Regions from separate parts of the Pediococcus sp. EKM201D genome, predicted to be linked through region 1. Evidence: riboswitches for the same ligand, from Rfam matches in the RefSeq annotation. Region 1 holds a riboswitch; the other holds the start of a gene.
The links. A riboswitch is a leader RNA that binds a small molecule or an ion and turns the genes downstream of it on or off. The one in region 1 is predicted to bind lysine.

Region 1 (5,074 bases):
TCTCTAAAAACCTACTTTAAACGCCTTTAATTTCTCTATTAATTTATAAACTAATTCTACAAAAAAGCCGGGTAGATATCAATTAAATTGTGGCAATCTTTTCATCAATTAGTTGAATAACTTTTTGACGAGCTTCTGGATTTTCCACAAAATCATATTTATCACCGTCAATTTTAATTTTAGCACTTTGATCATAATTATCGAACCAAGCAACATAGCGCTTATTGAGTTCGTGATAGTATTCGTATAATGATGGATCATTTTCGATTTGTTCGAATGAACGACCGCGCTTTTTGATCCGTTTTAACATTGTATCAAACGAAATATCAATATGAACTAGTAAATCGGGATTCTTCTTATATGAAAGACGTGGCAACTCTTGCATCATATTTTTAAGTAACGAATCGTAAATATCCACTTCTGTATTAGTTGCTCGTCCTAAATCAGCGTTCAAATGGAACAAAAGTGAATCTTCATAAATCGAACGGTCCATAACACTACGAGCATCGCTATTAGCTTGCTTGATACTATCCATACGTTTATTCAAAAAGTAAATTTGAAGTAAGAACGCATAGCGTTTAGGATCTTTGTAGAAAAGTGGCAAAATTTTATTATCATCTACTGATTCGTAATAAGCATCACTTTCCCAGTGACTTGTTAATAATTCTGTAAGTGTTGTCTTTCCTGCGCCAATTGGGCCTGATAAAGCAATCATTATAAGAAATACCTCTTTTTTCGTTTTTTAGCACTACATATTGTACCACCAAACGACCCCAAAACAATATCTTGAAAAAATTATTCTTTCGTGATATCTGGACGCGATAAATCGATTTCTTCCAGCGGTATTAACTTCGTTTTATATCTAATTTTATAATAGGTATACAACACAATGAATAGCGGAATTGCCATGTACGTAATCCCAATTGCTTGCCAATCGAAATTAGCAATGGAATGAATATCTTGTCCCGCAATCACAATAATACTGAGAACAAAGGCAAAGAGTGGTCCAAATGGGAACCATTTTGCACGATATCTAAGTTCTGACACGTCATGTCCTTGTTTAATAAAAGCCCGACGGAACCGCCAATGAGCAATCGCAATACCGACCCAAGCCACAAAGCCAGTCAGTCCACTGGCAGCAACTAACCATATATAAATTTTAGGTCCCATAATACTGGAAATAAAGGTTAGCAATCCTACGATAGTTGTACCAAGTAAGGCCAGGTATGGGATTCCTCGCTTCGAAGTTTTACCAAAAATTTTGGCAGCAAATCCTTGTTTCGAAAGCGAATATAACATTCTAGTCGAGGCATACATCCCCGAATTAGCTGAGGATAGTACTGAGGTCAAAATAACCGCATTCATTACCCCAGCTGCTCCTGCTAGTCCTGCCCGACGGAACACAAGGGTAAATGGACTAATGGAAACATCACGGGCTGATGATCCTAATAAATTAGGGCTTGTATAAGGGATGATACAAGCAATCACAAAAATTGCTAAGATGTAAAATAGTAAAATTCGCCAAAATACTTGGCTAATGGCCTTCGGAACACTAGTTTCAGGTGTTTCAGATTCGCCAGCTGTAATTCCAATCAATTCTGTACCTTGAAACGAGAAACCAGCCACAACGAAAACACTAAGAATAGCAGGGATCCCACCCACAAACGGGGCTTTATGATACACAAAGTTTTCTAAATATGTGGCTTTACCTCCCATAATTCCAACAATGGTTAAAACTCCTACGACCAAAAATATAATAACCGTGACTAACTTAATTAAAGCAATCCAATATTCAGTCTCACCAAAAGCTTTAACCGTCAAAGCATTTACCAAGAAAACTAGCACTAGTGCCAACAGGCTCCAGATCCACCCCGGAGCGTGAGGAAACCAGAATTTCATAATCAAGGCAATGGTACTAATATCAACTGCAACCGTAATAGCCCAGTTAAACCAGTAATTCCATCCCATTGCAAAGCCAAAGGCTGGATCAACGTATTTAGTTGCGTACGTTGAAAACGAACCCGAAACCGGCATATAAGTCGCCATTTCTCCTAAACTAGTCATGAGGAAATAGACCATGACCCCCATCCCAACGTAAGCTAATAATGCACCACCGGGACCTGCAGTGGAGATTGCCGATCCACTGGCTACGAATAGTCCTGTACCAATACTTCCACCCAGTGAAATCATTGAAATATGTCGCGTCTTTAAGGCACGCTTAACCTGACTACCACCTTGTTCTGCCATAAGAAAACCTCCTATAAAATAAAAGAGGCGCTGTTGATTTTCAAAAAACAAAATAAAAAGCCTTTTTGTGAGCATTCCTACGCACAAAAAGACTGTTTAAAATCATTAGTCAAATCGTAGATAGCGCTCCGCAATTTTCATTGCGACAGTCTCTGGCTTATTCAACCAGAGCCCAAATCGTACATGAATAAGCATGTAGTCATTTCGGCCTCTTTTCCTTTCAATTCGGGTCATTGATGCTTAGTCATCTAGCCGGATCTACTAATAATTGAGGCAACCTCTTCTTTCGATGTGATTCAAATTATAACAAATCTGTTCAATTATTCAAGTAATTTTACATTTAATTCGTAGCGATACTCTTTTTGTGAGGATTGATCATAACCAGAGATTCCCGTGGTAATCTTTTCTAAACGCTTAAAACCATTGCGCTTTAGTACTTGCTGAGAGGCATAGTTGTCAATACAAACATTAGCAAAAACTTTAAAATCTCGTTTATTTCGATTTTTCAAGTTTTTAATTGCAAAATGTACTGCTTTTGACATAATACCTTGGTTCCAATACTCTTCACCCAATAAGTATCCTATTTCATATATATCTTCTGCAGCTGGCTGAAAAATAAAAATTCCGCCCACAACTTGGTCTGCTTCGTTGACGATTGCTAAAAAGCCTTGACGTCCAACCATCCCTTTAAACGCCATCCATTGTTCAAACGCGTTTGTCAGAATCTTCATCCCCGCTGATTTAGCAATCTTTCGATTATTAGCTAACGCCTGATAATTACTAAAATCATCTTCTAAAAAATATCTTAATTTAAACTTCATTTCGTAGTTCCTTACCTTTTCTTTGGTGAATAACAGTAAAAAGATTAAAATGTAACCAAATATATAATTCTCAAAAAGGAGTCAACATTATGGAAATTGTTAAAACTAAACTTAATCATACTAATTCTAAATCAAAAGCCGAATTAATTTCATATATATCGCCCAATTTAACTGATCAAAAAAGTCCATCTTTAATCTTTGTGCCCGGTGGATCCTACACCCACATCGATTTAGCTCAAGCTGAAAAAGTTGCCTTACGTCTGGAATCATTTGGTTACCAAGTCTCCGTTCTAAGGTACTCCTTGGTTGATGAAGTTCAGCCACTTTATCCAGCTCCCTTAATCGAATTAGCCGAAGCAATGGATATTACGCATCAAAACGCTGAAAAATGGCAGGTTGACGTTAATCAGATTATTTTAATGGGCTTCTCGGTTGGCGGTCATATCGTCAGCAATTTTAATAATAACTGGAATGCAGCCTGGCTTAGTTCACAAACCCATTTAGCATCAACTACATTGCAGCCTTTTGCAACCATTTTAGGTTTTCCTGTAATTACTCCTAATGATGGTTTTCCTGACGCTAAAACTTTAGCTAAATGGACCACCCATCCTCAACAATTAGCAGCTGATCAAAATGCCACTAAAGACAATGCCCCAACCTTCATTTGGGCAACGGCCGATGATCAGTTAGTTCCATCCCAAAATGCGGTTGATTACTTCTTAGCCCTTCAAGCTCTGCAGGTTCCAACAGAACTTCATCTTTACCAATATGGCCCTCATGGGATGGCTCTAGCCGATGAAACTACCGCCTATGATAACCATCACGTCGATCATCGGATTGCTACTTGGTTAACCACGGCGCTGGCCTGGTTGCATGAATTGAAATAAGTTCGTTATTAATGTCGATATACCAATTTTTTGTGTACTATTTGTTAAACTTTCTTAAACAAAGTTATAGATAATCCATTAATTTGGTATCATATTAATGATTGAATTTTTTAGTATAACTCGGAGGATAAGTTGCATGAATTCTGAATCACCCAGATCCAATTCAAGCCGATTCAGCAGAAACCGGTTCAATTACACACCTGATGACAATAATAACAATGGTGACAACGGTCAAAATAAACAAAACCAGCGCCGAAAACCACGAAAGAAACGACCTCGTAGAAAAAAAACCATCATTGTCGTTTCCATTATTGCTGTTATATTGGCTATCTTTGGGGTTAAGAAATGGTACGATGCCAAAAATGCTGTAGATTCGATTTTTGATAGTGCTAAAATCCAGAAATCACGTGATGTTTCAGCTACCTTAAAGCAAAGTAAACCAATTTCAATTTTGCTTTTAGGTACTGATACTGGGGCCCTCGGGCGTAATTATCGTGGCCGAACAGATACCATTATCGTGGCAACCTTGAATCCTAAAAAGAAAAAAATGACTTTAACTAGCATCCCTCGGGATACGGTTATGTCGATTCCTGGTTACTCAAATTATTCTCCTTCCAAGATTAACGCTGCTTATGATTTAGGTGGAGCCGGTACAGCAATCAAAGCTGTCGAAAAACTACTAAATATTCCCATTGATTATTACGGCTTAATTAACATGGGTGGCTTAGAAAAGATTGTTGACGGGGTTGGTGGAATCGATATCACTCCTAAATTAACCTTCAAATATGGACATGCCGACGTTACTAAAGGTAAAAAAATTCATCTAAATGGTAAGGCAGCACTGGATTATTCACGGATGCGTTATACCGATCCAAACGGTGACTATGGTCGTCAAACTCGTCAACGCCAAGTTTTAATGGCCATTTTACGTAAGAGTGATTCAATTACGGCTTTATTAAACCAAAATTTCTTAAATTCTCTTCAAAAACAAACTAAAACTGATTTAACATTTAATGAACTTTTAGCACTCTCGACTAATTATCGAGTTGCTACCCATCATTTAAAGTCTACTCACCTCCAAGGTAATGGTACTACCATCGATGGTGGTTCTTATGAATT
Region 2 (5,074 bases), on a different contig from region 1:
TCATCCAATCTAGTTTGACCATCATTTAACAAGCTCCAAACTAAACTTGTCGCTGACATCCCTGTCCCACAGGCATTAGTAAAACCAACCCCCCGTTCATAAGTTTGGACGAACAATTGATTCTGACCAATGACTCGTCCAAAGCTCACGTTAACTCCCTTTGGGAACCAAGGATTGGAAGCATTTAACCTATGACCCAATTCCGCTAACTTTTTAGTTGAAAGCCGGTTATTATTATCAATTGCTATTAAATGTGGATTAGGTACCGCCACGGCTGAAAAAAGAAGCTGATCATCAAAATCTCGAACTGGCGCATTAAACAATTTATCCTGATTTTCAATTTGCATTGGTAGGTTTTTAGTATTAAAACTAACCGGTGAAATTTCCACCTGATATGTGGGTAACCCATTTCCAATCGTCGCTACCCGTCCTACATGCAAATCGGCTTGATCTGTTTGGACCAAAAAATCATTTTCTTCATATTTTTCGGCTAAATAACGAGCCACCGTTCGCAGCCCATTTCCACACATGCTAGCGAAGCTACCGTCGTTATTAATAACCTGCATTCGTCCCCGAACGCCAGCATGGTCACTTGAACTAACTACAAGAAGTCCGTCAGCCCCACCTAACAACCCTGTTTGATTATTAGTAACTTGAATTGCTAATTGAATTAACTGGTCTAGATTCATTGGTATTTCGAGTTGTTCTTGATCAAGTAATATAAATGAATTTTCTGATCCGTGTACTCGTAATAATTTAATCATCAGTCTGCCCTACCTTTGTTTTTAAAAAATTCTCTGTAAATTTCACGAACAGCTTGATTTACTTGGTTTTGATGAACTCCGAGCATCGTTGAGATTCTAGAAGCCCCTTGGTTAATCATCTGAATTCCAATTTGTTTTCGTGCTAGAGCATTCACAATTCGATCTACAACGCCGACCTTGTCACGCATTCCCTCTCCAACCACCATTAAGATTGCATAATCATCAATCCATTCTAACTGGTCAGTGTGCAATTCTTCCCGAATATCGGATAACAAACTGGGTAAAATTTCATCCGTTATTTGATTCTGGTTGAAAATAATTGTTAAATCATCAATTCCAGAAGGCATATGTTCGTAACTAATATCGTAACGATATAAAATTTTTAATAATTTCAAGGTAAAACCGACTTCACGATTCAACAGATATTTGTGTATATACAAAGCCGCAAACCGACTTGAGCTCGCCACTCCTGTTATTTCTAAATCAGAAGCATAATTTTGTTCGGGTTCAATTACGGTTCCTGGTAAATTGGGATGATCCGTGTTTTTAATCACAATTGGAACTTGAGCTTCAATTGCTGGGATGATGGCTTCATCGTGAAAAACGGAAAATCCAGCATATGCAAGTTCCCGCATCTCACGGTAAGTCATTTCTCGAATTGGATGTGGCTGGGCAATGATTTTAGGGTCAGCCGAATAAATGGAATCCACATCCGTAAAATTTTCATAAAGCTGAGCTTGGAAACCACGTGCGAGAATGGCCCCTGTGATGTCTGACCCTCCCCGCGAGAAAGTGCATACCTCACCATTTTGGTTATATGCATAAAAACCAGGAACTACAAGATACTCCGCCTCATCCAGCAAATTTGAACAAACTGCCTCAATTTGAGCATATGAATGCTGGTCTAAGATCGCGTTATTATAGTCACCATGTGCCTTTATGCCCAATTGTTTCGGATCAACAAATCGCGCAGTAACATTGAATTTTTTTAAAACTAATGCCATTAAAATTGCGTTTAACCGCTCCCCTGCCGCCTTAAAATGAGCAAGACGGCATGCTTTATTTGCGTGGTGCAAATTTGCTAAATCAATTAGATGTACATTGATTTGTTCAAAATCCGAATCAGAAACGTGGTATGCATCTGCAATTTCTTGATATCGGTCTAGCACTGCTTGACGTGCTACTTTGACGTTCTCCCCAGATGCGTTGGCATATTTGATTAATAGATCCGTCACCTTAACATCATCTTTGAAACGCTTCCCCGGTGCTGAAACGACCACAATTCGACGTTCGGGATCTGCTCTTAAGATTTCAATTACTTTTTGATATTGCGCTGCGTTAGCTAGAGAGCTACCACCAAACTTAACAACTTTTACCATACTAGTCTCCTTTTGCGAGGTTCTAGCTTTCCAACTAACCAAAATAAAAACGCCCATTCGTAAAAAAACGAAAATGGGCGCTAGTAATTAACTAACATCGCTAAATCATTAGTCTGATTTGAAAAGCACCCCGCTATCAGTCATGATAGCGACAGTCCTTGAGATGTTATCTCAAGACCCAACAAACATTGAGAAAGGTCAATGTTCATTTCGGCGGATCATCCTTTCGCTGGGGCATATCGAATCCTTCATTCTATCCTCAGGTACTTTTAATCTCCGCAACCTCTTTTTTAATTTAAGCCTATTATACTCATTCTGTACTAGAATGCAAAAAAATAAATTTTTCATAAATCACTTCTACTTAGAGCAACAATTTATGACATATACCCCCTTACTTTATGCTTGACGAAATTCATTTAGTATTATAAATTTGTGAAAATTAAATTAGAAAAGGGGGTAAACGAATGTCTTTATACACCGTAAATAACGTTAATCAGGTTACCATAGGCGGCCTAAGCGCTACTCAACTTGCCCGTCAATATGGGACCCCACTCCAGGTTTTTGACGTCACCATGATTCGTAATCAAATTCAAGCCTTTCAAAAAGAATTTGAAGACCGTGGTATACGCGGCATCGTCAGCTATGCTTCCAAGGCTTTTAGTTGCAAAGCCATTTACCAAGTTGTTAAGCAAGAACATGCCCATTCCGATGTCGTTTCTGGAGGTGAGATTGCTACAGCTTTGGCCGCTGGTTTCCCCTCTACTAGTCTTAGCTTCCATGGCAATAACAAATCACTCGCCGAGTTGAATTTTGCCGTCCAAAAAGGAGTGGGAACTATCATTTTAGATAATTTTCATGAATTAGAATTGCTCGATCAAGTTTTGAACGAAAATAATACTCAAATTGATGTGTTGCTCCGTGTTACACCAGGTGTTTCTGCTCATACTCACAGCTATATTCAAACCGGTCAAACTGACAGTAAATTTGGATTTGATATTGATTCAGGACAAGCATTAAAAGCCATGCGCTTGTCCCAAAACAACCCTCGAATCCATCTACGAGGAATCCATGCCCACATTGGTTCACAAATTTTTGAAGTAACAGGTTTTAAATTAGAGGTTAAAAAGTTAGTCAATTTATTAACAAATTGGTCTCAAAAATACCAATTTACAGCCGATATTTTAAATATCGGTGGTGGATTTGGAATTAAGTATACCCATGCGGATGATCCTCTTGCCCCCGAGCTTCTTCTCGGTGAAATTTTAGATGAACTTCAAGTCCAGTACTCTAAGCTTGGACAACCCATTCCCACCATTTGGATAGAGCCAGGTCGTTCCATTGTTGGCCCAGCCGGTTTTTCACTTTACACAATCGGTTCACGAAAAGATGTCCCTGGTTTATCCCCTTACGTTGCTGTTGACGGCGGAATGGGTGATAATATTCGGCCCGCACTTTACCAGGCTGACTATGAGGCGGTCCTTGCAGAAAATCCAAACCAGCCTCCGATTGAAACCGTTCGTTTAGCTGGTAAATTCTGTGAATCTGGTGACATCTTAATCAACCACCTTCCATTACCTACTACTAAGACCGGTGATGTACTCGTTATGTTGGCAACAGGTGCTTACGGGTATTCAATGGCTAGTAACTATAACCGTAATCCTCGTCCAGCAGTTGTCTTTGCTGAAAATAGCCAAGCTCAATTAGTTATTCAAAGAGAAACATACGCAGATATGATACAAAATGATTTAGATTATTGAAAATTGAAAGGGGAATTACTATGAGTAATCTTGACACCCAGTCCATTATTAACACCATTTCAAACTCCAAAAAGCAGACCCCCGTTCGAGTGTTTATTGCCGGAGAAAAACTATATCAATTACAAATACCGAATGAAATTGAAGCTTTTATTTCACCAACTTCTGGAACTCTTTTTGGTGAATGGAAATACGTTAAAGCACTATTAGAATCATCTTCTCAAATCACACACTATCGAGTCGAAAACGATAGTCGAAATTCTGCAGTTCCTCTTCTGGACAAAAAGGAAGTCAATGCCCGAATTGAGCCAGGCGCTATCATCCGTGATCAAGTTTTAATTGGCAATAATGCAGTTATCATGATGGGCGCTATTATTAATATCGGCGCTGAGATTGGGGCCGAAACAATGATCGATATGGGCGTCGTCCTTGGTGGGCGGGCTCTAGTTGGTCGACATTGTCATATTGGTGCAGGTGCCGTCTTAGCTGGCGTAATTGAACCAGCTTCCGCTCAACCCGTTCAAATTGATGATCATGTTTTGATTGGAGCCAATGCCGTTGTGGTTGAAGGCGTTCATGTTGGAACCGGTGCTGTTGTTGCTGCCGGAGCAGTAGTTACCAAAGACGTTCCTGCACATACAGTAGTTGCTGGGGTACCAGCTCAAATTATTAAACGGGTTGATAATACAACTTCCCAGAAAACAGCGCTTGAAGACGGACTACGTAACCTATAAGGAAGTGTTTAAAATGACCATTGAACCATTAAATTTAGTTCGAATAAGGCGGCAGTTTCACGAATCACCGGAATTAGCCCTAAAAGAATTCCAGACCCACGCCCTACTTTTAAGCGTTATCCGCTCGCTACCGCAAAACTTGCTTGAAATTAAAACCATTCCCGAACTACCAACCGCTTTACTAGTTCGAGTTGCTGGTTCGCATCCTCATCGAACAATTGGATATCGAGCAGATATCGATGCACTTCCTGTCAACGAAAAAACTGGCCTTGACTTCGCTTCCAAAACTCCAGGTATTATGCACGCTTGTGGTCATGATATTCACATGACGGTTGCCTTGGGCATCTTAGAATATTTTGCTAACCATCAACCGCAAGATAATCTAATCTTCTTTTTCCAGCCAGCAGAAGAGAGCCATAGTGGATCGGTTCGAGCTTTTAATG

Region 2: it holds a riboswitch for lysine, as region 1 does, so the genes downstream of both, HFC68_RS08005 (aspartate kinase) here and HFC68_RS05985 (amino acid permease) in region 1, are expected to answer to the same signal.

What each region holds. Positions count from the first base shown of each region.
Region 1 covers NZ_JAALFK010000003.1:196,006-201,079, forward strand. Annotated here, with positions in the region: gene HFC68_RS05980 (deoxynucleoside kinase) at 83-715, opposite strand; gene HFC68_RS05985 (amino acid permease) at 796-2,247, opposite strand; lysine riboswitch at 2,361-2,538, opposite strand; gene HFC68_RS05990 (GNAT family N-acetyltransferase) at 2,568-3,068, opposite strand; gene HFC68_RS05995 (alpha/beta hydrolase) at 3,158-3,955, shown strand; gene HFC68_RS06000 (LCP family protein) at 4,092-5,074, shown strand, end outside.
Region 2 covers NZ_JAALFK010000005.1:113,242-118,315, forward strand. Annotated here, with positions in the region: gene dapF (diaminopimelate epimerase) at 1-764, opposite strand, end outside; gene HFC68_RS08005 (aspartate kinase) at 764-2,143, opposite strand; lysine riboswitch at 2,259-2,439, opposite strand; gene lysA (diaminopimelate decarboxylase) at 2,608-3,900, shown strand; gene dapD (2,3,4,5-tetrahydropyridine-2,6-dicarboxylate N-acetyltransferase) at 3,921-4,631, shown strand; gene HFC68_RS08020 (N-acetyldiaminopimelate deacetylase) at 4,645-5,074, shown strand, end outside.